DNA from 2 places in the Halomonas sp. HP20-15 genome. Region 1 is predicted to be linked to the other one. Evidence: predicted binding sites of a transcription regulator. Region 1 holds the regulator's gene; the other holds the start of a gene.

Region 1 (10,584 bases):
AACTGGCCGACGACCCTCGATCGACCCAAGGCGTCGCTACCGCCACGCCGGCGCTGCCGCCGGCTAGTGCCGCGGCGCCCAATCCGACGCGAACCGCCCGCCGTCCCGCCAAGCCCGAGCCGCTGCTCGAGGGCGAGGGCGACTGGGAAGAATTCTGACAACGCTTTTCAACCGATTGAAACGAGGAAGCAAGATGGCCGACAAGAACATGAGCATTTTGGTGGTGGACGACTTTCCCACCATGCGTCGCATCGTCCGTAGTCTGCTCAAGGAACTGGGCTACACCAACGTCGAGGAGGCCGAGGACGGTCAGGACGCGCTGGGTAAGCTGCGCGCCGGCGGTTTCGAATTCGTGGTCTCCGACTGGAACATGCCCAATCTGGACGGCCTCGAGATGCTCAAGCAGATCCGTGCCGACGATGCGCTCAAGTCGCTGCCGGTACTGATGGTGACGGCCGAGGCAAAGAAGGAAAACATCATTGCCGCGGCTCAGGCAGGCGCCAACGGTTATGTCGTCAAGCCCTTCACCGCGGCCACGCTGGAAGAAAAGCTCAACAAGATTTTCGAAAAGCTGGGCAAATAAGATCAATTTCGTGGAGGAGGGCAAGAAATGAGCGTTCAAGCGCAGCATGCCGGCACTCAGCAGGGTGAGGACCTGGTCCAGCGGATCGGGCAGGTGACGCGCATGCTGCGAGACAGCATGCGGGAACTGGGACTGGACAAAGAGATCGAGAAGGCCGCCGAGGCGATCCCCGACGCGCGTGACCGATTGAGTTACGTGGCCTCGATGACCGAACAGGCGGCCGAGCGGGCACTCAATGCGATCGACCGCGCGCAGCCGATCCAGGATGCGTTGGAAAGCCGTGCCGAGGAACTCGACGCTCGCTGGGGGCAGTGGTTTGCCGAGCCAAAGGAGCTCGACGAGGCCAAGGAGCTGGTGACCGACACCCGAGCCTACCTGAGCGCGGTACCCACGCAGACTCGCGCGACCAACGCCGAGCTGCTCGAGATCATGATGGCCCAGGACTTTCAGGACCTGACCGGCCAGGTGATCAAGCGCATGATGGACATGATCAAGGAGATCGAGAACCAGCTCGTTCAGGTATTGCTGGACAACGTGCCCGACAGCCAGGACCGCCAGGAGTTGCGCAAGAACTTGGTCAACGAGCGTGAATCCTCGCTACTCAACGGGCCGCAGATCAAGCCCGAGGGCGCCGACGTGGTCAGCGACCAGGGCCAGGTCGACGACCTGCTGGACTCGCTGGGCTTCTGATCTCTCCAGGCGGCGGACGGCGGATGCCGGCGCTGCCTTGGGTAACCCTCCCGCACTCTTGCGTTTCCTTGCGCGCGACAATCGTGGATTAACGCCCGATTCGTCGCGCTTTTTGCGTGTTTGTTGACCGCCGGCCCCGCGCAGAATAAGCCTCGTTCGAATTTTGCCGAGAACTCGGCGCGGGGACCATGGCCGACAACAGCAGCGACGAGGAAAAGACCGAAGACCCCACGCCACGGCGCCTGGAAAAGGCACGGGAGGAGGGGCAGGTCGCACGCTCGCGCGAACTTTCCACTTTCCTGATGCTGCTCGGCGGCGTCATCGGCCTGTGGACGATGGGCGGCATGCTCTACGACCAGTTGGGTCTGGTCATGGAGCAATCGTTCCTTTTCGACCGTGGCATCCTCTTCGACAGTGCGCGGATGATGGCCCACGTCTGGACGCTCGGCAGCACCACGCTGTTCACACTGATTCCGCTGTTTCTGCTGCTGACGGTCATCGCGCTCGCAGCCCCGGGGTTGCTCGGCGGCTGGCTGATTTCGGGCAAGTCGCTGCAACCCAAGTTTTCCAAGCTCAACCCCGCCAAGGGTTTGAAGAAAATGGTCTCGTCACAGGCGCTGGCCGAACTGGCCAAGGCGATCGCCAAGTCGCTGCTCACCGGTAGCGTGGCGTTCGTCTTCCTGTGGTACAAGCGCAACGAATTCCTGGGGCTGATGAACCAGCCGATCCAGCAGGCGCTCTATCACGCCATGCAGCTGGCGGCGATGTGCTGCGGGCTGATCGTGCTGTCGCTGGTGGTGGTGATCATGATCGACGTGCCTTACCAGTTGTGGAGTCACAACAAGCAGCTGCGCATGACCAAGGACGAGATCAAGAAGGAACACAAGGAATCCGAGGGCGACCCGCAGGTCAAGGGCCGCATTCGCCAGCAGCAGCAGGCCATGGCACGCGGGCGCATGATGAGCAAGGTGCCCGAAGCCGACGTGATCGTCACCAATCCCACGCATTATGCGGTCGCGCTGAGTTATCGCGACAGCGAGATGGGCGCTCCGCGGGTCGTCGCCAAGGGCGCCGATGCGGTGGCCGCGCGTATTCGCGAGATCGGCGACGAGAATCGGATCCCGCGCCTGGAAGCCCCGCCGCTGGCGCGGGCGCTGTACCGACACGTCGATCTCGACCGGGAAATTCCGGCCGATCTGTACACGGCAGTCGCCGAAGTACTGGCGTGGGCGTTTCGCCTTCGCCAGGTGCGCCAGGAAGGGGGCGACATGCCCGAACCGCCGCGCGATATCCAAGTACCCGTTGACATGGCGGACAGCCCCAACGATGCCTCTTCCCACGAGGAAACGCGATGAACCTGATGAATACCCTGGGCCAGAACTGGCTGGGCAACGTCCCCATGAAGCTGCTGGCCGGGCCGGTGCTGATCATCATGATCCTGTCGATGATGATCCTGCCGCTGCCGCCGTTCGCCCTGGATATGTTCTTCACCTTCAACATAGCGTTGTCGATCATGGTGCTGCTGGTCAGCATGTTCACCAGCAAGCCACTTGATTTCGCGGCCTTTCCGGCGGTGCTGCTGTTCACCACGCTGTTGCGGTTGTCGCTCAACGTCGCCTCGACGCGGGTGGTGCTGATGGAGGGCAATTCGGGGGGCGATGCGGCGGGCAAGGTTATCGAGGCCTTCGGCGAGTTCCTGATCGGCGGCAATTTCGCGGTGGGGCTGGTGGTGTTCCTGATCCTGGTGATCATCAACTTCATGGTCATCACCAAGGGTGCCGGTCGTATCGCCGAGGTCGGCGCGCGTTTCACCCTCGATTCCATGCCCGGCAAGCAGATGGCCATCGATGCCGACCTCAACGCCGGTCTGATCGGCGAGGAAGACGCCAAGAAACGGCGCGGCGAGGTCGCCCAGGAAGCCGATTTCTACGGCTCGATGGACGGTGCCAGCAAGTTCGTGCGCGGTGACGCCGTGGCCGGTTTGATCATCATGGTCGTCAACCTGATCGGCGGGCTGCTGATCGGCATGCTGCAGCATGACATGGGCTTCGCCAACGCCGCGCGGACCTATACCTTGCTGACCATCGGCGACGGCCTGGTCGCGCAGATCCCGGCGCTGGTGATCTCGACCGCGGCGGGCGTCACCGTCTCAAGGGTCAACACCGAGCAGGATGTCGGCCAGCAGATGATGGGCCAGCTGTTCAGCAATCCGCACGTGCTGATCCTGTCGGCGTGCGTGATGGGCCTGCTGGGTCTGGTTCCGGGCATGCCCAACTTCGTATTCCTGCTGTTCAGCGTGGCGCTCGGCGGCCTGGCCTGGTGGATGATTCGCCATCGTGAGAACAAACTCGCCGAGGAGGTCGTCAACAAGCAACCGGTCACGACACCCGAAGTGCCCGAAGCCAGTTGGGACGATGTTCAACTGGTCGATACCCTGGGCCTCGAGGTCGGTCATCGGCTGATCCCGCTGGTCGACCATCGCCAGGATGGCGAACTGCTGGGACGGATCAAGAGTGTGCGCAAGAAGTTCGCCCAGGAAGTCGGCTTCCTGCCGCCGGTGGTGCATATCCGCGACAACCTGGAGCTCGGCCCCAACCATTACGTGATTACTCTCAAGGGCGTCGAGGTCGGGCGCGCCGAGGCGTATCCCGGTAAGTGGCTGGCGATCGATCCGGGGCAGGTTTCCGGCCATCTCGAGGGTGCGGCGACCGAGGATCCGGCGTTCGGCCTGCCGGCGGTATGGATCGATGGCAGTCAGCGTGAACAGGCCCAGATCTATGGCTATACCGTGGTCGATGCCGGTACGGTGGTGGCGACCCATCTCAATCATCTGCTGCACGAGCACTCCGGCGACATGCTGGGACGCCACGAGACTCAGCAGTTGCTCGACAAGCTGGGCGAGGACAACAAGGCGCTGGTCGAGGACGTGGTGCCCAAGCTGGTGTCGCTGACCATCCTGCAACGGCTGTTGCAGAACCTGCTCGAAGAGGAGGTCTCGATTCGCGACATGCGCACCATCCTCGATACCCTGGCCGAGCACGCCACCGCGCAAAGCGATGTCCACGACCTGACCTCGGTGGTGCGTATGGCATTGGGACGGGCGATCACCCAACAGTGGTTCCCGGGTAACAGCGAATTGCATGTGATTGGCCTGGATGCCAACTTGGAGCAGGTGCTCAGCCAGGCGATGAACGGCGGCGGGGCGATCGAGCCCGGACTGGCCGACACGCTGATGAAGCAGACCGAAGCCGGGTTGGCCCGTCAGGAAGCGCTGGGCGAGCCGACCGTGCTGGTCGTGACGCCGTCGCTGCGCCCGTTGCTGGCGCGCTTCCTGCGTCGCCGCCTGCGCCATCTGGTGGTGATGTCGCAGGCCGAGATTCCGGATGACCGTACGATTCGAGTAACGACGCTGGTCGGAGGCCGTTGATGAGCGTTAGACGTTTTATAGGCGCCAATAGCCGCGACGCGATGCGCCAGGTGCGCGCCGCGTTGGGTGAAGACGCCCTGATCCTGGCCAATCGCCGTGTCGATGCCGGGGTCGAGATCCTGGCCCTGGCGGAAGAGCCCGGGTCCGCGGACGCACTGCCCATCGAACGGCAAAGCGCGCCCCGTGAACCGCAGGCCGGCGCGGCACGCAGCGCCGCGCGGGCCTATGCCCCTCAGTCTCAGCCCGTCCAGCCGCCACCCGCGCCGCCGCCTTCGTTGTCGCCCGCCACGCCCCCGCCAACCGCGGGCGGTCAGGGCGGCGAACAGCAAGGCGACTTCGCTGCCTTCAGCGCACGCCTGCTCGGCGAAATGCAGGATCTGCGCTCGATGCTGGTCGATCAGCAGGCCCGCCTGGAACCCGCGACGAGCGAAGAGGACAACCGTCACCGGCTCAACCGCCAGTTGCAGAATGCCGGTTTCGGCAATGCGTTGGCTCGCGAGCTGCTCGATGCGTTGCCCGGCGAGCTGGTCCATGGCGATCCTGCCCAGGCCGCCGCCTGGTTGCAGCGCCAACTCAGCGGGCGCCTCGAGGTGCTCGAGGACGAAGCCGGTCTGCTCGATCAGGGCGGCGTGTTCGCGCTGCTCGGCCCCACCGGCATCGGCAAGACCACCACCACCGCCAAGCTCGCCGCACGCTACGTCATGCGCCACGGCGCCGGTGGGGTCGCGCTGATCACCACCGACAGCTATCGCATCGGCGCCCACGAGCAGTTGCGCATCTATGCCCGGCTGCTGGGTGCCGAGGTCCATGCGCTGGCCAACGACGCGCCGCTCGGCGAGTTGCTGGCGCAACTCGAGGACAAGCGCCTGGTGATCATCGACACCGTCGGCATGAGCCAGCGCGACCAGCGCCTGGTCGGCCAGGTGGCGATGCTCGGCGAATCGACGCAGGGTGCGCCACGACCGGTCCGTCGACTGCTGTTGCTCAACGCCGCCAGTCACGGCGAGACCCTCGACGAGGTGGTGGAAACCTATCAGCGGGCCTCGCTCGCCGCGGGCGCGCCGCTCTACGGGGCGATCCTGACCAAGGTCGACGAGGCCCCGCGGCTCGGCGCGGTGCTCGATATCGCCATCCGTCACGGATTGCGCCTGCATTACGTCTCGCAGGGTCAGCAGGTGCCCGAGGATTTGCAGCTTGCCGACAGCCAGGCGTTGATCGACCAGGCTCTGGCGGTGGGCGACGATTCGGCTTTCAGCGGCGACCCGCTCGAGTGGCAGCAATCCACATCGCCCCAACGCTGGAAGGCCTTGTCGCGCGGCCTGTTCGGTCAGGGGCGCAACCTGGCGACGATTTTCGCCCGCCTGCGCGAGCGGATCGGCGGCTTCGCCCAGCTCGAATCGGCCTGGCCCTGGCTGGGCTACCCCCTGCAGGCCCAGCAGCAACAATTGCCGCGCCTGCAGGCGGCCTGGCGCGGCGATGGCGCCGAAGGCGAGGCGTTTGGCGCCGAGTCGGCCCATGGCCTGCTGTGGCCGCGTGGAGCCGCGGTCAAGGGCACCGACTGGTACTTGCCGGCCGTGCCGCTCAACAGCGAAGGGCTGGCGCAGACACTGCCCTGGGCGACGCATCATCAGCCCCCCGGCGAGGCGGAGAAGCTTCGCTACGCCGCGCAGCGGCTGGCGCTGCGCGAGCATTGGCTGCCGCGTTGCCCGCCGGCGGCTCTGCGCCATGAACTCGACGCGGCAGGAGTGCGCTGGGTAGCCATGGCGCAGCCCAATACCCGGGTCAGCGTCGACGGCGTGCGTCACAAGCTGGCATCGCTGCAGGTCCACGCCACGACCGACGAGAGCCGGACATTCCGTTACCGTGGACGCAATGCCCGGCTGCAGAGCGCCCGGCTGGCCGTGTCGCTCGATTCGCCGGACTCGCTGACGGCCTGGTTCGTCACCCTGACCGACCTGGATACCGGGCGCTTGCTGGGGCGACGCTACTGGCTGACATCGTCGGCCGATGCCGCGAGCAGTCTCGCGGCCTTTGCCGCCCAGTTGGCCCATGAAGAGCTGCCGCTGCTGGCGCGTCGCGCCTGGCAGTGGCTGGCGCCGTCGCAGGCGATGCGCGTGGATGACGAGCTGCGCGTGTGGCTCGCCACCGCATTGGCCTCGCTGGCGATTCGACTCGATCAGGAACAGGCCGATTGGGCGGTGGACGTCCGCGGCCAGTTGCTGAACATGCTCGGCAGCGGTCGCAAGCGCAGCGCCCAGGCGCTGCTCGAGGCGCTGTGGTATCTGTTCACCGCCCGTGACGCCTTCCTGCTGGCGAGTGGCCAGTTGCTGGATGACAGGAATCAGCCGTGAGTCAGATCGATCAAGCGGCCGGCTTGCGGCGTTGGGCGCAGGCCGAACTCGGCGATCAGGCCGAGCCTGGGGACGCGACCACGTCGCCAGCGGCCGAAGCGCGGACCGCCGCGTCGCGGGTATTGATGGTCGTTGGTCTGGCAGGTGGCGAAAACGCCGTGGTGCAACCGGTGCACGACGCTCTGCAGCGTTGGCACGCCCAGGGGCAACGCTGGGTCGGCGCCCCCGAAGCCTGGCGGTTGGTGCCGATCAGTGTCGAGAGCCCGCACCTTTCGATATTGCTGAGCCAGCAGGCACACTGGGCGCTATGGGTAGGCGACGATGGTGATGGCTTTCGTCGCGCCTATCGCACGCTCAAGCGCCTCGCCCAGCGTGGTGGCCCCAAGCGCTTGCTGCTGGTGCACCCGCCGTTTGCCTCGCGGGCCGGCCTGCTGAGCAATCTCCAGCAGGCCGCGGCCGAGTTTCTGGGCTTCGAGCTCTGGATAGTCCCGCAGCCGCGGCGGCCGCGGCGGCTCCCGCCCGAGGAGCAACGTTGAACGTTCGCTCCGCGCCGTGGCGCGGCCTGCTGCGATTTTCGGGCGTCGCGCTGACGAGCCTGGGGATAGCGAGTGCGTTCGCTCCGGTCGCCAGGGCCGGGGCGGCCGGTAGCTGGGTCGGCGAGGCGCCGAGCGTCAGGCTGTTCACGCCGGGGCGCGAGGTCGCTTCGCAACCGATTCAAGCTCCTGCGGCGCCGGCGGATGGCGAGATCACTTCGATTAGTTGGCGGTTTACCTCGCCGCCGGGCACGGCACGCCTGGAAGCCCGGTTATGCCATCCGCAGCGCTGCCTGCGACTGATCACGCCTCGCGGGCAAAGCGAGGCCCTGGCCGGGCTGACCGCCTCGGGGCCCTTCGTGGTGCGTTTTCGCCTGCCTGAATCGGCGCGTTCCTCGGCGCCGCTGCGGGTCGAAGGCCTGCAATTGATCGTCAACTACAGATAAGCGAAAAGCCGGGCGCTGAGGCAAAGAGCCTCGCTAAAAGCTTGAATAACCTTTCACGAAGCGAGGTATTCATCGCTTGGTGAGGGACGGCTCGGAGTAATAATTCCATTATCGGCAGCCGTCCCGTGCTGCCTCGGTCACACAGGTCCCAGACGCGGAATGTATACGGCACAAGGTAAAATCGATCAGCATGCTTTGCTCGACCAGTATCTGCCTGTGGTCAGGCGCCAGGCGCTGGCGCTGCAGGTAAGGCTGCCGGCCAGTGTTGATCTCGATGACTTGATCCAGGCCGGTATGGTCGGCTTGCTCGATGCTCTGGGACGCTATAACGCTGACCAGGGGGCGAGCTTCACCACCTACGCCAGCCAGCGCATACGCGGATCGATGATCGATGAGCTGCGCAGCCGCGACTGGGTGCCGCGTAGCGTGCGGCGTAACGCTCGCGAGATCGACGAGGCTATCCGTCGCCTCGAACAACAGCTCGGACGTCCCGCCGACGAGCGCGAAATTGCCGACTATCTGTCGCTGAGTCTCAGTGAATACCATCAGCGGCTGGCCGATACCAACGGTGGCCATCTGCTCGGCTTCGAAGATCTGGTCGAGGAGGGTGGCGAGCCGGAGGCGGGCGAATCGTCGCCGAAGTCGCCTTTCGATGCGCTGGCCAGTGGCGAGCAGCGCGCGCGTCTGGTCGCGGCCATCGACAAGCTGCCGGAACGCGAGAAGCTGCTGCTGGGGCTGTATTACCAGGAAGAGCTCAACCTCAAGGAGATCGGCGCGGTACTCGGCGTCAGCGAGTCGCGGGTCTGCCAGTTGCACAGCCAGGCCGTGGCCCGGCTGCGTGGCCAGCTGGCTTCCGAAGACGAGTGACGGTCGCCTCTGGGCCGCCGCTAATCGCCTGCGCCCGCCGCGCGCAGTCGGCGAATTTGCGCGGCGAAGCCCGCCGCGACCTTGTCCCAGCTTGCCCCCAGCGCACGCACCAGCGCCGGGTAACCATCCTCCGCGAGCGGGGTACTGGCCGAGAAGCCGCGCTCGAGCAGTAGATCGCCCTTTGCCCCTCGCAGTTGCCAGTAACCGCTGGCCATGCCCACGCCTTCGTAGTGCCCCTGAAACTGCTCGACGTAGACCCGCAGATGCATGGCTTCGGGCGGATTGCCGCCCATGAGGATGTGGGTGTCGGGAAGTTCGGTGGCGAGCCGCTGACGCAGGCCGCGACTGAGCTGCTGGCCGAGCGCCTCGGCCCATTGATGGTTGCTGGCCTGGCGCAGGCGAATCGCGTCGGGTTGCAGCACGATGCCCGGTTCGTCGAGATAGCCGGCTACGCTCACCTGATCGATGACCAGGCTATAGTCCGCCATTGTTGCCATATCGCTGGACGTAACCACGCCGGACGCGGCGCCATTCGCCGGTGACGGCAGGGTATAGCGTTCGGTGGTCGGCGAGCCCGCGCAGCCCGCCAGGGCAACCAGGGCAAGTAGTGCGCCAGCCATCAGCGTCCTGCGTTGTCGTGTCATATCTTTCCTCCTTGACCTGGCCTTCGGATTCAGCGCTTCGGTGCCTGCGGTACCGGATCAGGCCCCGGACTGCGATCGAAGATCAGCGCGTTGGGGTTCTCGCCGAGCGTTTCGGCCAAAGGCTGCAACTGGCGTACCAGCTTCTCGATGCTCTGCAGCGTACCGTTGAGTTCACGGTAGGCCGGCGAATCGGGCGAAAGACCCTCGAGTGTGCGCTGCAACTGTTCCAGCGACTCGTTGATATTGCCGGGTATTTCGCGCGTCGCCGGATCGTTGAGCATGGCCCTGAGCGATTGGGCACTCGCGCGGACTTCCTCGAGCGTCGCCTGCGAGGTGGCCATGGTGCGATCGAGCTTGTCGAGGATCGGCTCGACCTGCAGTTCGTTTAGCTTGTCGAGCAGGTTGGAGACCTTCTGCTCGATCTGGGCGAAGCCGCCCGAGGTGGTCGGGAATACGGTACGCTCCTCGAAGGTTTCCGGAGTGTATTCGCCGGCCAGCTCCTTGTTGAAATTGAGGTCGACGAACAGGGCCCCGGTTAGCAGGTTACCGGCCTTAAGCGAGGCGCGCAGGCCATAGTCGAACATTTTCGTGAAACGTTGCTTCCATTCCTCGAGATTCACCGGCTGGTCGTCAAGGGTCAGGCGCTGCGGTTCGATGCGGATCAACACCGGGATCGCGAAGCGCTGACGCGTGTTCGGCTGCGGCGCCGTGAAACGCCAAGGCACGCTGACCACCGTACCGACACGCACCCCACGGTATTCGACCGGCGAGCCCTTCGACAGGCCGCGTACGGTGTCGTCGACCAGCAGCACGTATTCGAGATTGCGATTGTAGGTGCCCTGCAGGGCGTCTTCCTCATTGGCATAGAGCGTATAGGTACTGTCCGGTGCGGCCTTGGCTCCCGGAGGAATGTCCTCGGGGATGCCGAAGGTCACGCCGCCGCCGACCACGGCTTCCAGCGATTCGAGCTGGACGCTGACGCCCTCGGAATTGAGCTTGACGTTGATGCCCGAGGCCGACCAGAAGCGGGTGGCCTCGGTGAT
Region 2 (10,584 bases), 390 kb from region 1:
GGAAGCCAAGTCGCGAATGCGCTCGGCCTGTGCCGGCGTTGCCAGAGCAACCAGCAGGCACAGGCCTGCCAGCCAACGAAAGCCCGGCTGCGAAAACGAAAAGAAGCGGCGAATAGACATGATCATCAACCCTTGATGCCTGCGATGCATCATCAGAACGGTGACACATTGAGGAAGAAGCGCTGCAACCAGCCCATGGTCTGCGCCTCGTTGATATAACCGTCGCCCACGTATTCGATACGGGCATCCGCGACATCGGTCGATACGACGGTGTTTCGACCGGTAACCGTGCGCGGATTGACGACCCCCGAAAAGCGAATGAACTCGGTGCCCTGGTTGATGGCGATCTGCTTCTCGCCACGCACCCGCAGATTGCCGTTGTAGAGCACGTCGATAACCGTGACGGTAATCGTGCCGGTAAAGCTGTTGTTGGCGGCCGCACCGCCGCTGCCGGCAAAGTCGTTTTCGCCGGACACATCGAAGCCGTACTCGGCGAGCCGGTCGAGCGCATCGGGCAACTGGGAAAGCTCGAGGCTCGCGCTGCCGTTGCGACCGGCATTGGCCGACGAGTTCTTGCTGGCACTGACATCCTCATCGAGAACGATAGTCAGGATGTCGCCGATGTTGCGCGGACGGCGATCTTCGAACAACGGCTGATAGCTGGTGGCCGGCTGGTAGATCGAACCATTGGGGATCGGCGGCGGCGGCTCGTTGATGACGATCTTTTCCTGCTCACCGACCACCGACGGGCGCGGCAACTGCGCACAGCCGCCTACCGCCAGCATCAGGGCCCCCACCAACAAGCTCCGCAGCAAACGGGTCGGCATGCGTTTCCTCACCTCCAGCATCGATCCAGTATTCATGTGGCTACCACCGATCACAGCTGGGCCAGACGCGCCAGCATCTCGTCGGAGGTCTTCACGGCCTTGCTGTTGATTTCATAGGCGCGCTGGGTCTGGATCATGCCGACCATTTCCTCGACCACGTTGACGTTGGAGGTCTCGACATAACCCTGATACAGCGTACCGGCGCCATTCAGGCCGGGGACGTTGTCGTTACGCGGGCCGGACGCCGTCGTCTCGAGATACAGGTTCTCACCGATGCTCTCCAGACCCGTGGGGTTGCTGAAGGTCGCCAGGGTCAATTGCCCGACCTGATTGGACTGCGCGGTGCCCGGCTGGGTCACCGACACGATGCCGTCGCGACTGACCGAAACCGACAGCGCATTCTCGGGAATGAATACGGCCGGCTCGATGGGGTAACCGCTGGCGGTCACCAACTGGCCATTCTGGTTGACCTGGAAACTGCCATCGCGGGTATAGGCCGTGGTGCCATCGGCACGCGTCACCTGGAAGAAGCCCTTGCCGCTGATCGCGAGATCGCGCGAGTTCTCGGTATTTTCCAGGTTGCCCTGGGTATGCAGGCGTTCGGTTGCGACCGGACGCACGCCGCTGCCGATCTGCATTCCCGACGGCAGATTGTCCTGGACATTCGACTGCGCACCGGGCTGGCGCAGGTTCTGGTAGAGCAGGTCCTCGAACACCGCACGCGAGCGCTTGAAGCCGTTGGTGCTGACGTTCGCCAGGTTGTTGGAGATAACATCCATCTGCACCTGCTGAGCTTCCAGCCCGGTCTTGGCAGTCCACAATGAACGAATCATGATTCAATTCCTCGAAGGGTTAACGCTAGCTGGTAACGGACAGCAAGCTGTTGGCGCGCTGGGCGTTCTCGTCGGCGCTCTCGATGGTCTTCATCTGCATGTCGTAGCGGCGTGCGCCATCGATCATCGCGACCATCGCCTCGGTGGCACTCACGTTGCTGCCTTCCAGGGCCCCGCTGACCACCCTGACCGTATCGTCGGCCTGAAGCTGGCCACCGCCCTGCGGACGGAACAGGCCGTCCTCGCCACGTACCAGCGAACCCGGCTCAGGATTGACCAGCTTGAGCTGGCCCACCGGGCCGCGTGTATTCGGAGCGCCACCGGGCACGACGGCGCTCATGGTGCCGTCGGCACCGATACTCACCTCGGCACCCAAGGGGACGATGATCGGCCCGCCACCGCCCATCACCGGACGCCCCATGACGTTGACCACGCCGTTGGCGTCGACCTGCAGATCGCCGCGGCGGGTATAGGCTTCGCCATCGGCGGTCTGCACCGCTAGCATGCCGTCGCCATCGATCGCCACATCGAGTTCCCGGCCGGTCGTCGACAACGGCCCGGGCGTGAAATCGCTGCCCGGCGTGGATGCCATGACCGACGTGCGGGTCGCCAACCCATCGCCCTGAACCGGGACTGCACGCATGGCGCTGAGCTCGGCACGAAAGCCCGGCGTGGCGACATTGGCCAGGTTGTTGTTGACGACCGCCTGCTGGTCCATGCTCTGCCTGGCACCGCTCATGGCGGTATAAAGAATGCGATCCATGATGTTCGACTCTCGACTTGACGCACCAAGATGCCGGGCCAGAAAGGCCCGGCATCAGCTAGCCATTAACGCAGCTGGGCGATCTGATCCATCACCTCGGACTGGGTGCGGATCGAGTTGGTATTGGCCTGGTAGTTGCGCTGAGCGATGATCAGGTCGACCAGCTCCTTGGTCAGATCGACGTTGGAAGCTTCCAGCGTACCGGACTCGATGGAGCCGAACTGACCGATGCCCGCCGTACCAATCACTTCGGCGCCGGACTCGGCGGTCGCGGCCCACATGTTGTCACCCGCGGCTTTGAGGCCTTCCGGGTTACGGAAGTTAGCCAGCGCGATCTGGCCGGAGGCGACCGACTTTTCGTTGGTGAAATTGCGCATGATGGTGCCGTCATCGGCGATGGTGATCCCCACCAAGGTGCCGGAGGTGTAGCCATCCTGAACCAGCGAGTTCTGGGTCGAGTCGTTGGCGAACTGGGTCGTACCGGTCAAGGCGAAATCGAAGTTCAGATCAGCCGGAGCGCCACCCAGTTGCTCACTGGCAAACTGGATGCTGGGAGGCGTGATATTCGGCGCGGTCGTGGTCGTTCCGCCCTGGGTGATCGAGTTCAACTTACCGCTATCGTTGAAAGCGATATCGAACTGATTTTGCAGAGTGACTGAACCGGCATCAGCAACGCCGTCATTGTCGGCATCGGCCAGGGCGCTGGCAGAGACGATGCCATCGATGGCCATCGTGCCCTTCCAGGCATTGTCGCCCGTCTTCTCGAAGTAGACCGTTGCATTGCGCTGATTACCCAGGGAATCATAAACAGTGTAACTGCTTGAGTAATGGTAATTCAGTGCGGTCTTTGCCGTTGTCCCATCAGCCAGGGTCGCTGCAACGTTCACCGTGTTCAGTGTCGTTGCATCGGTTTCATCGATGCTGGCATCCAGGTTGTAGACGGCCTTCACGCCGCCTTCGGCTCCGGTCGCCTGCGCCGGCATATCGTCGGCCGGAATATTCATTGCCACCGGCTGTCCACCGGTCACAACTTCGGAGAACGGACCGCCACCCAGGCCATAGCCCATGATCTTGGCGCCCTGCGCGTTCACCAGATCGCCCTGCGCCGTCATGGTCAGCTGACCGTTGCGCGAGTAGCCGATCTGGCCCTCCTGTTCGAAGCGGTAGAAGCCGGTGCCGCTGATCGCCAGGTCGAGATTACGCCCGGTGGTCTCCAGGTTGCCGTTGCCGAAATCCTGCAGCACGCCGGCTACGCGGGTACCCAGACCTACCTGGCTATTGGCGAACACGTCGGAGAACTGCACCGATGAACTCTTGAAGCCGGTGGTCTGCGAGTTGGCGATGTTGTTACCGACGACATCCAGTTGCTGGGAAGCGGCGTTAACACCACTCAAAGCCTGTGAAAAACCCATTCTTAGTCTCCCTGCGAGCCAAGGCGCCCGCTACTTAATTGATTCTTGGTTAGTTCTTGGTAGCACTGCTGCCGTTAAAGAATCTGGCGGACGGCATCGAGTCCGACCTGACCGGAAATCGCACCGAGATCGAGTCTCGGCCCCGAGTCGGTGGTCAGCACACCGCCGACCTGCGCGTAGTTCAATGCGGTGACACTGACCGGCTCGCCACCTTGGCTGGCCTGAATGGATACGTTGTAGGAGCCATCGGCCGCCTGGGTCTTGCCATCTTGAAGGGTTCCATCCCAAGTAAAGGATTGAACACCGGCATCAAGTGCGCCTATATCGTCGGCGCTGAAACTGCGCACGACCTCACCCGAGTCGTTGGTGATGGTGATGGTGATGTCATCGGCCGGCTCTTCCAGTTCGACGCCGAACGGCGTGGTCACTTCACCCTCTTTCGCCACCCGGTTGCCAGGCACCAGCACGCCCTGACCGATCAGCGCCGCTGCCTGCAGATTCTGGCCGGCGCTGACCTGGCTGGTGATGCCTTCCAGCGTCTTGTTCAGGTCCTGAATGCCGTTGACCGTGTTGATCTGCGCCAACTGCGAGGTCATCTCGGCGTTTTCCATCGGGTTCATCGGGTCCTGATTCTTCAACTGAGTGACCAGCAGGGTCATGAAGCTGTTGCTGAGATCGTCGGTGGCCGTTGCCTTGCCGCTCGCTGAACCAGTGGTCTGGTTCATGCCGTTGAGTACGCTCGTATCGATGGTATTGGCCATGGGGTCTCCTGATGGCTACCAAAAGTTCGCTTAGTTCTCGCCCAGCGTCAGTGTCTTGAGCATCAGCGTCTTGCTGGTGTTCATGACTTCGACGTTGGCTTGATAGGAACGAGAGGCAGCAATCATGTTGACCATCTCGTTGACTGGCTCGACGTTGGGCATCGTCACGTAGCCCTCTTCGTCGGCCAGCGGATGCGCCGGCCGGTATTCGCGGCGCATCGGCGTGGGATCCTCGACCACTTCGCTGACGCGAACACCGCCGACACCGCCGGAAACGTCGGAACGCGTCTCGAACATGACCTGCTTGGCGCGATACGCCTCGCCATCGGGTCCGGCGACGCTGTCGGCATTGGCCAGGTTGCTCGCCGTGACGTTCATGCGCTGGGACTGAGCGGTCAGCGCCGAGCCGGAAATATCGAAAATACTGAACATGGACATGCCAATTACTCCGGTTGCATCGCGGTCTTCAGCCCCTGAATCTTACGACTCAGGATGGTCAGCCCCGCCTGGTAGCGAATCGAATTATCGGCGAACTGAGCGCGTTCGCGGTTCATGTCGACCGTATTGCCATCTAGGCTTGGCTGGTCGGGTATGCGATAAAGCAGATCGCGCCCGGCGCTGGCTGGCGCCTGAGCCTGGATGTGACGCTCCGAGGTGCGGGCCAGTGAAAGCCCACCCTCGGCCGGACGCCCTTGCTGCATGGCACGCGACAATTCAGCCGAAAAGTCGAAGTCGCGCGCCTTATAATTGGGCGTGTCGGCATTGGCGATATTGCTCGCCAACACTTTCTGACGTTCCGCGCGCAGGTTCAGAGCTTCCTGGTGAAAGCGCAGCGCTCCGTCAAGCATGTCGATCATTTCTTGTCCCCTGGCTCGGATGGGAAAGGTTCAGGCTGGAGAATAGACGCCGAGCTGTCTTCCCAAAGGAAGAAATAGGCCCTGGTTTGCTCATCATTTCCGCGTATGACAATCCCCCTCCAGCACTAGAATCGTCTCCAACGCATGGGGAGGAATCGATGCGCAACCGAAACCACAGTGCCTGCCCGAATAGTGGCGCCCACTTCGTGAAACTGCTGGCTGTCGCCGTCTTGATCTGGCTGGGCGCCCCCTCGGTAATGGCCGGGAGCGACGAACAAGCCTTGCTCGAGCGACGCGTCCATGACTTTCTGATCGAGCAGGCCCAGCCCCTCGGTGACAGCGTGAGCGTCAGCGTGCAGCGCAATCAGGCGCGGCTGCCCGCCTGCGACGATCCTCAACCCTTTCTACCGCAGAATAATCAACGGCTGTACGGGCGGGTCGCGGTCGGCATTCACTGCAACGGCGACGATGGCCGCACCCGTTATGTCCAGGCCGACGTTTCGGTGTCCATCGAGCACGTCGTTCTGGCGCGGGATGTTTCGCGTGGCGCGGCCCTGACAGCGCAGGATGTGATGCTTGAAAAGGGTCTCTTGGAAAAACTGCCGCGGCATGCCGTCACACACGCCGAGGACGCCATCGGGCTGGTAGCCACCCGGGCTTTGTCCGCAGGCACGACACTGCAGAGCTATCAGTTGCGTCGCCAGGATCTCGTCAAGCGCGGACAGACGGTAAGCGTCATTGCCAGCGGCGAGGGGTTTCAGGTCCGCCGCGAGGCGCAAGCGATGGATAACGGCGCGATGGGCGAACAGGTCAGGCTGCGCATCGCCAACGGCGAGTTGCTTCAGGCGCGGGTAATCGGCCCGAAGCGATTGAGCGTCGAATTCTGAGGCTAGCCGGCAAAGTTGCCGGGAATTAAACTGCCGGGGCTTCCCCGGCGGCCATTAAAGTTATGCCATGCGTGGCCGATAGTCAGGGAAAGGTCGAAATCATCAAGAGGATGCCCCGTGAAAATCGACAGCTCACACCCCCTGCAGCGCCCGACGCAAACCGATAGCAAGACCACGCAGTCCGCCAAGCAAGGCGCCGTGTCACAGGCCGCCAGCCCGGCTGCCGTCGCGCACCTGAGCAACAAGTCCCAGGACACGACCCAGGACATCGACACCGCGCGCGTTGCCGAGATTCGCCAGGCGATCAGTGAAGGCCGCCTGGAGATCGACTCGGAGCGCATCGCCGATGGCCTGATCGACAGCGTCCGCGACCTGCTCGGTAAATCCGAAAGCTGATTATTCCTACGTTTACTGGCGGAGAGCACACCATGAGTCTGGCCCAGCACCTCGAGCGCGAACAACAGCATCTCGACGCTTTCATTGCGTTGCTCGAGGCGGAACGCGCCAGCCTCGCGGAAGGCGAAGTCGATGGCGAATGCCTGGCCACCCAGGCACAGCAGAAGCAGCAACATATGGAGCGCCTCGAAACGCTCGAGACTCAGCGGCGTAACGTACTGAAAAAGCTCGGCTACGGCCAGGGTCGCCAAGGCGCCGAAGCCGCCGCACGGGATGCCCACTGCCTGGAGGCCTGGCACGCCTTCCTGAGCCGAGCGCTACACGCCAAACAACTCAATCAGCGCAATGGCGTACTGATCGGGTCACGCATGAATCAGAATCAACGCATCCTCGACTTTCTCAACAATGCCGCGGGCAAGGCGCTATACGGGCCCAATGGCCAATCGCGGCGTCGCGGTTTTGGGGGAGTGGCCTCGAAAGCCTGAATCATGTCCCGGCCATCTCTAGAGTCCGCCTAGGGCGAGATCGATTGATTGCTTGATATTCGTGTAACAAATCGGCGATATTCATTACAATAGGCAAAGAATAGTTAACATATTCCTTGCGGTATACGCCATTATCGCCGTTGTCCTGTGCTTTGCCGCTCGCATGGTTCAGGACGTGGTTCGCGGCTAGGGATAAGCCAGTGATTCCATCGCCTCTCATCCAGTCCTTGCTCGATTGCCCGGCGCTTCCCTCGATTCCAGTCGTGATTCAGCGCGTTATCGTCCTCGCGGCCGATCCCGATTCCCGGTTGCAACCTATCCTGGACGTTTTGCACAACGATCCGGCATTGACGGCACGGCTGATCTCTTTGGCGAACACCGTCTATTACGCACAGGCGAAGCCCGCCGAAACGCTGCGCGAAGCGGTCGAGCGCCTGGGACTCGACACCACCGTATCGCTTGCCCTGGGCTTTAGCCTGGCGACGGCGTCGCGTGGCGATTCTCGAGCTAACGGCTTCGATCTGCGGCACTTCTGGCAGCGCTCGTTGACCAGTGCTATCGCCGCCCAGGAACTCGCCACGCAGCGCCGCCAGGGCAATGAGCTCGGTCCCGTGTTCACGGCGGCGCTACTGCAGGATATCGGCATGCTGGCACTCAATGCCGTTGCCCCGCTCGAGTACGCCGAGGTCATCGGCACGCTCGACGATCATGACGCGATCGCTCTGCGCGAACGCGAGCATTTTGGCGCAGACCATGCCGAAGTCGGCGCCTGGCTGGCAGGAAACTGGGGATTGTCGTTACGCTGTCGCGAATGGATACGCTGTAGCCATGATCGGCCGGTACGTGAGGACGCTTTCTTGGCCGGCGACTGCGTCATGCTCTCTGGACGACTCGCCGATATCTGGCTGGCATCGGACGGCCACCGTACCCTCGCCCAGCTAGATCCCTGGTTGAGCAACGAAAAGCAGCGGAGCGAACTGCTCAGCAGCATCCAGGCCCGGCTCCCGCAGATGGCCGAACTCTTCGAGGTCGATGCCCCGGACACGTTCGACTCGCCGCGCCTGTTGATGGAGGCAAAGCAGTTGCTCCTCGATCGTACTCTCTATCTGCAGTCCCAGCTGGACCATCAGAGCCGGGAACTGGATACCCTGCAAGCCGCCAACTGGCAGCTCGATCGCGCGCTACGCTATGACCCGTTGACCCAGCTCTATAGCCGCCAATATTTGCTATCCCTGCTCGACACGCATTTCGAAGAAGCCAATCAGTTATCACAAGAACTGTCGGTCGTGTTTCTCGATCTTGATCACTTCAAGCAGATCAACGACGAACATGGTCATCCCATGGGCGATGAAGTGCTCAAGAACTTTGCCAGCCTACTCGTCGAACTGAGCGACTCCGACGTTCATGTCGGCCGTTTCGGTGGAGAGGAGTTCATGGTTTTGCTGCCGGGCTACGACCGTCGCAAGGCCGCCGGCTACGCCGATCGTATCTGCAATACGCTACGCAGCCGCCCGTTGCTTCACCATCGGGGGATAACGATCCAGATCACCGCATCGGTCGGTATCGTCAGCCTCAAGGAGGAGGGCTACAGCTCGCCCGATGAACTGATACATAAAGCCGACCAGCGCATGTATCTGTCGAAACGCACCGGGCGCAATCGGGTGACCCACGAGTAGGCCGCGGCGGAGAACCCCCGTCTAACGCGGCCAGTTCTCTGACAGTCCTAGAGCCTGGCTTCCAGCCGAGCCAGTATCTGCTGGCCGACCTGGTTGACCAACGGCCTCGCCGCTTTGTCCACTGCCTTGGCAAGCAGGCGGTTACCAATCTCGTAGCTGACACTGAGTTCGACCCGCGTCCCCTCGGCAACCGGCGTCAACGTGTAGCGTCCCTGGTTGCGCACCCCTTGCAGGGACTCCCAGGCCAGGGTATGCGGTGGCTGGCGCTCCGTGACCTGCACGTCGAATTGCCAGTCCCGCCCGATGACGTGGATATGCCAGCGATAGCAATCTTTGCCGAGGGGTTCGACCCGCTCGATCTTGTCCGAATAGTCACTGAAGTTTTCGATGCGTTCCAGCAGTGCATAGACGCGTTCGGGTGCAGCCTTCAATACCGCACTGTGTTCGATAGTCGCCATGCGCTTCCTTGTTGGCAGGTTTTCCTGTCAGGTTGAGCAGATTGTCCTGGACAGAGAGTACGCACTGTAGCCGAGAATCGCCACGTGCGGCATTGTCCGGCCGCGTTGGCGATGGGTACAATGCGCGCCTCGTAAGAGGCTTACGTCCGGACACCCGGATCCCGGACGCCGTCTACCACGGGCCAACAAATTCTCCGGCAGGATCTCTCATGAACGATTCATCCCCGGCGACGGCATCCGCCAAGGCCGTCGTCATCTATTCCGGCGGCATGGACTCCTATACCGTGCTGCATCGAGCCATTCGCCAAGGCTATTCCATACATGCCCTGTCCTTCGATTACGGCCAGCGGCATGCCAAGGAACTCGATATCGCCCGCCGCGTCTGCCAGCGCCTGGAGATTGCCCACCGGGTGATCGATATCCAGGCGATCCATTCGCTGATCGACAACTCCGCGCTTACCGACGACAGTCGCCCACTACCCACCGGCGACTACGACGCCGACAGCTTGGCGGCCACCGTGGTGCCCAACCGCAACATGATTCTGCTGTCGCTGGCTATCGCCCACGCCGTCAACATCAATGCCGACGTGTGCTTTTACGGTGCCCATGGCGGCGATCACGTACTCTATCCGGATTGTCGACCCGAGTTCGTCGAGCGCATGAATGCCGCCTCGGCCGTAGCCAACTTCAATGCCGTGCGTATCGAGGCTCCTTACCTGCACGCCAGCAAGAGCGGCATTCTCGCCGATGGCCTGGACATGGGCCTCGACTACGCCCAGACCTGGACCTGCTACCAGGGTGGCGAGCTGGCATGCGGCGAGTGCGGCAGCTGCCGCGAGCGCCTGGCGGCCTTTGCCGAGCGAGGCCTTGCCGACCCGCTGATCTACCGCCCTGCGCCGATGGAGCCCTGACGATGTATCACATCAAGGAAGCCTTCTACACGCTCCAGGGCGAGGGCGCGCGTACCGGACGGGCCAGCGTCTTCTGTCGGTTCACCGGCTGCAACCTGTGGTCGGGCCGCGAAGTCGACAGGCAGCGCAGCGCCTGCCGCTTCTGCGATACCGACTTTGTCGGCAGCGACGGCCAGAATGGCGGGCGCTTCGCCGATGCCGACACGCTTGCCGCGCATCTCGATGCGTTATGGCCACATCCGCCGGCGGCAGCCACGCCCTATGTGGTGTTCACGGGAGGAGAGCCACTGCTGCAACTCGATGCGCCCCTGATCGAGG

Evidence for each region. The regulator FliA, encoded in region 1, starts transcription of late flagellar genes. The targets are predictions, from matches to a motif close to CTAAAGTTNNNNNNNNNNCNGCCGATA.
Region 2: the regulator FliA is predicted to act here: its motif matches at 6,395-6,421, upstream of flgM (flagellar biosynthesis anti-sigma factor FlgM).

The regions. Positions count from the first base shown of each region.
Region 1 covers NZ_JAWQLY010000001.1:405,021-415,604, reverse strand. The annotation lists gene R6258_RS01955 (methyl-accepting chemotaxis protein) at 1-158, shown strand, start outside; gene cheY (chemotaxis response regulator CheY) at 194-583, shown strand; gene cheZ (protein phosphatase CheZ) at 611-1,273, shown strand; gene flhB (flagellar biosynthesis protein FlhB) at 1,462-2,628, shown strand; gene flhA (flagellar biosynthesis protein FlhA) at 2,625-4,700, shown strand; gene flhF (flagellar biosynthesis protein FlhF) at 4,700-7,051, shown strand; gene R6258_RS01925 (hypothetical protein) at 7,048-7,587, shown strand; gene R6258_RS01920 (flagellar protein FlhE) at 7,584-8,030, shown strand; gene R6258_RS01915 (RNA polymerase sigma factor FliA) at 8,190-8,897, shown strand; gene R6258_RS01910 (membrane integrity-associated transporter subunit PqiC) at 8,918-9,541, opposite strand; gene pqiB (intermembrane transport protein PqiB) at 9,571-10,584, opposite strand, start outside.
Region 2 covers NZ_JAWQLY010000001.1:10,606-21,189, reverse strand. The annotation lists gene R6258_RS00125 (flagellar basal body P-ring protein FlgI) at 1-120, opposite strand, end outside; gene R6258_RS00120 (flagellar basal body L-ring protein FlgH) at 153-827, opposite strand; gene flgG (flagellar basal-body rod protein FlgG) at 878-1,660, opposite strand; gene flgF (flagellar basal-body rod protein FlgF) at 1,686-2,423, opposite strand; gene flgE (flagellar hook protein FlgE) at 2,489-3,835, opposite strand; gene R6258_RS00100 (flagellar hook assembly protein FlgD) at 3,910-4,596, opposite strand; gene flgC (flagellar basal body rod protein FlgC) at 4,627-5,034, opposite strand; gene flgB (flagellar basal body rod protein FlgB) at 5,040-5,453, opposite strand; gene flgA (flagellar basal body P-ring formation chaperone FlgA) at 5,540-6,340, shown strand; gene flgM (flagellar biosynthesis anti-sigma factor FlgM) at 6,458-6,736, shown strand; gene R6258_RS00075 (flagellar protein FlgN) at 6,769-7,221, shown strand; gene R6258_RS00070 (GGDEF domain-containing protein) at 7,422-8,897, shown strand; gene R6258_RS00065 (SRPBCC family protein) at 8,945-9,355, opposite strand; gene queC (7-cyano-7-deazaguanine synthase QueC) at 9,565-10,266, shown strand; gene queE (7-carboxy-7-deazaguanine synthase) at 10,269-10,584, shown strand, end outside.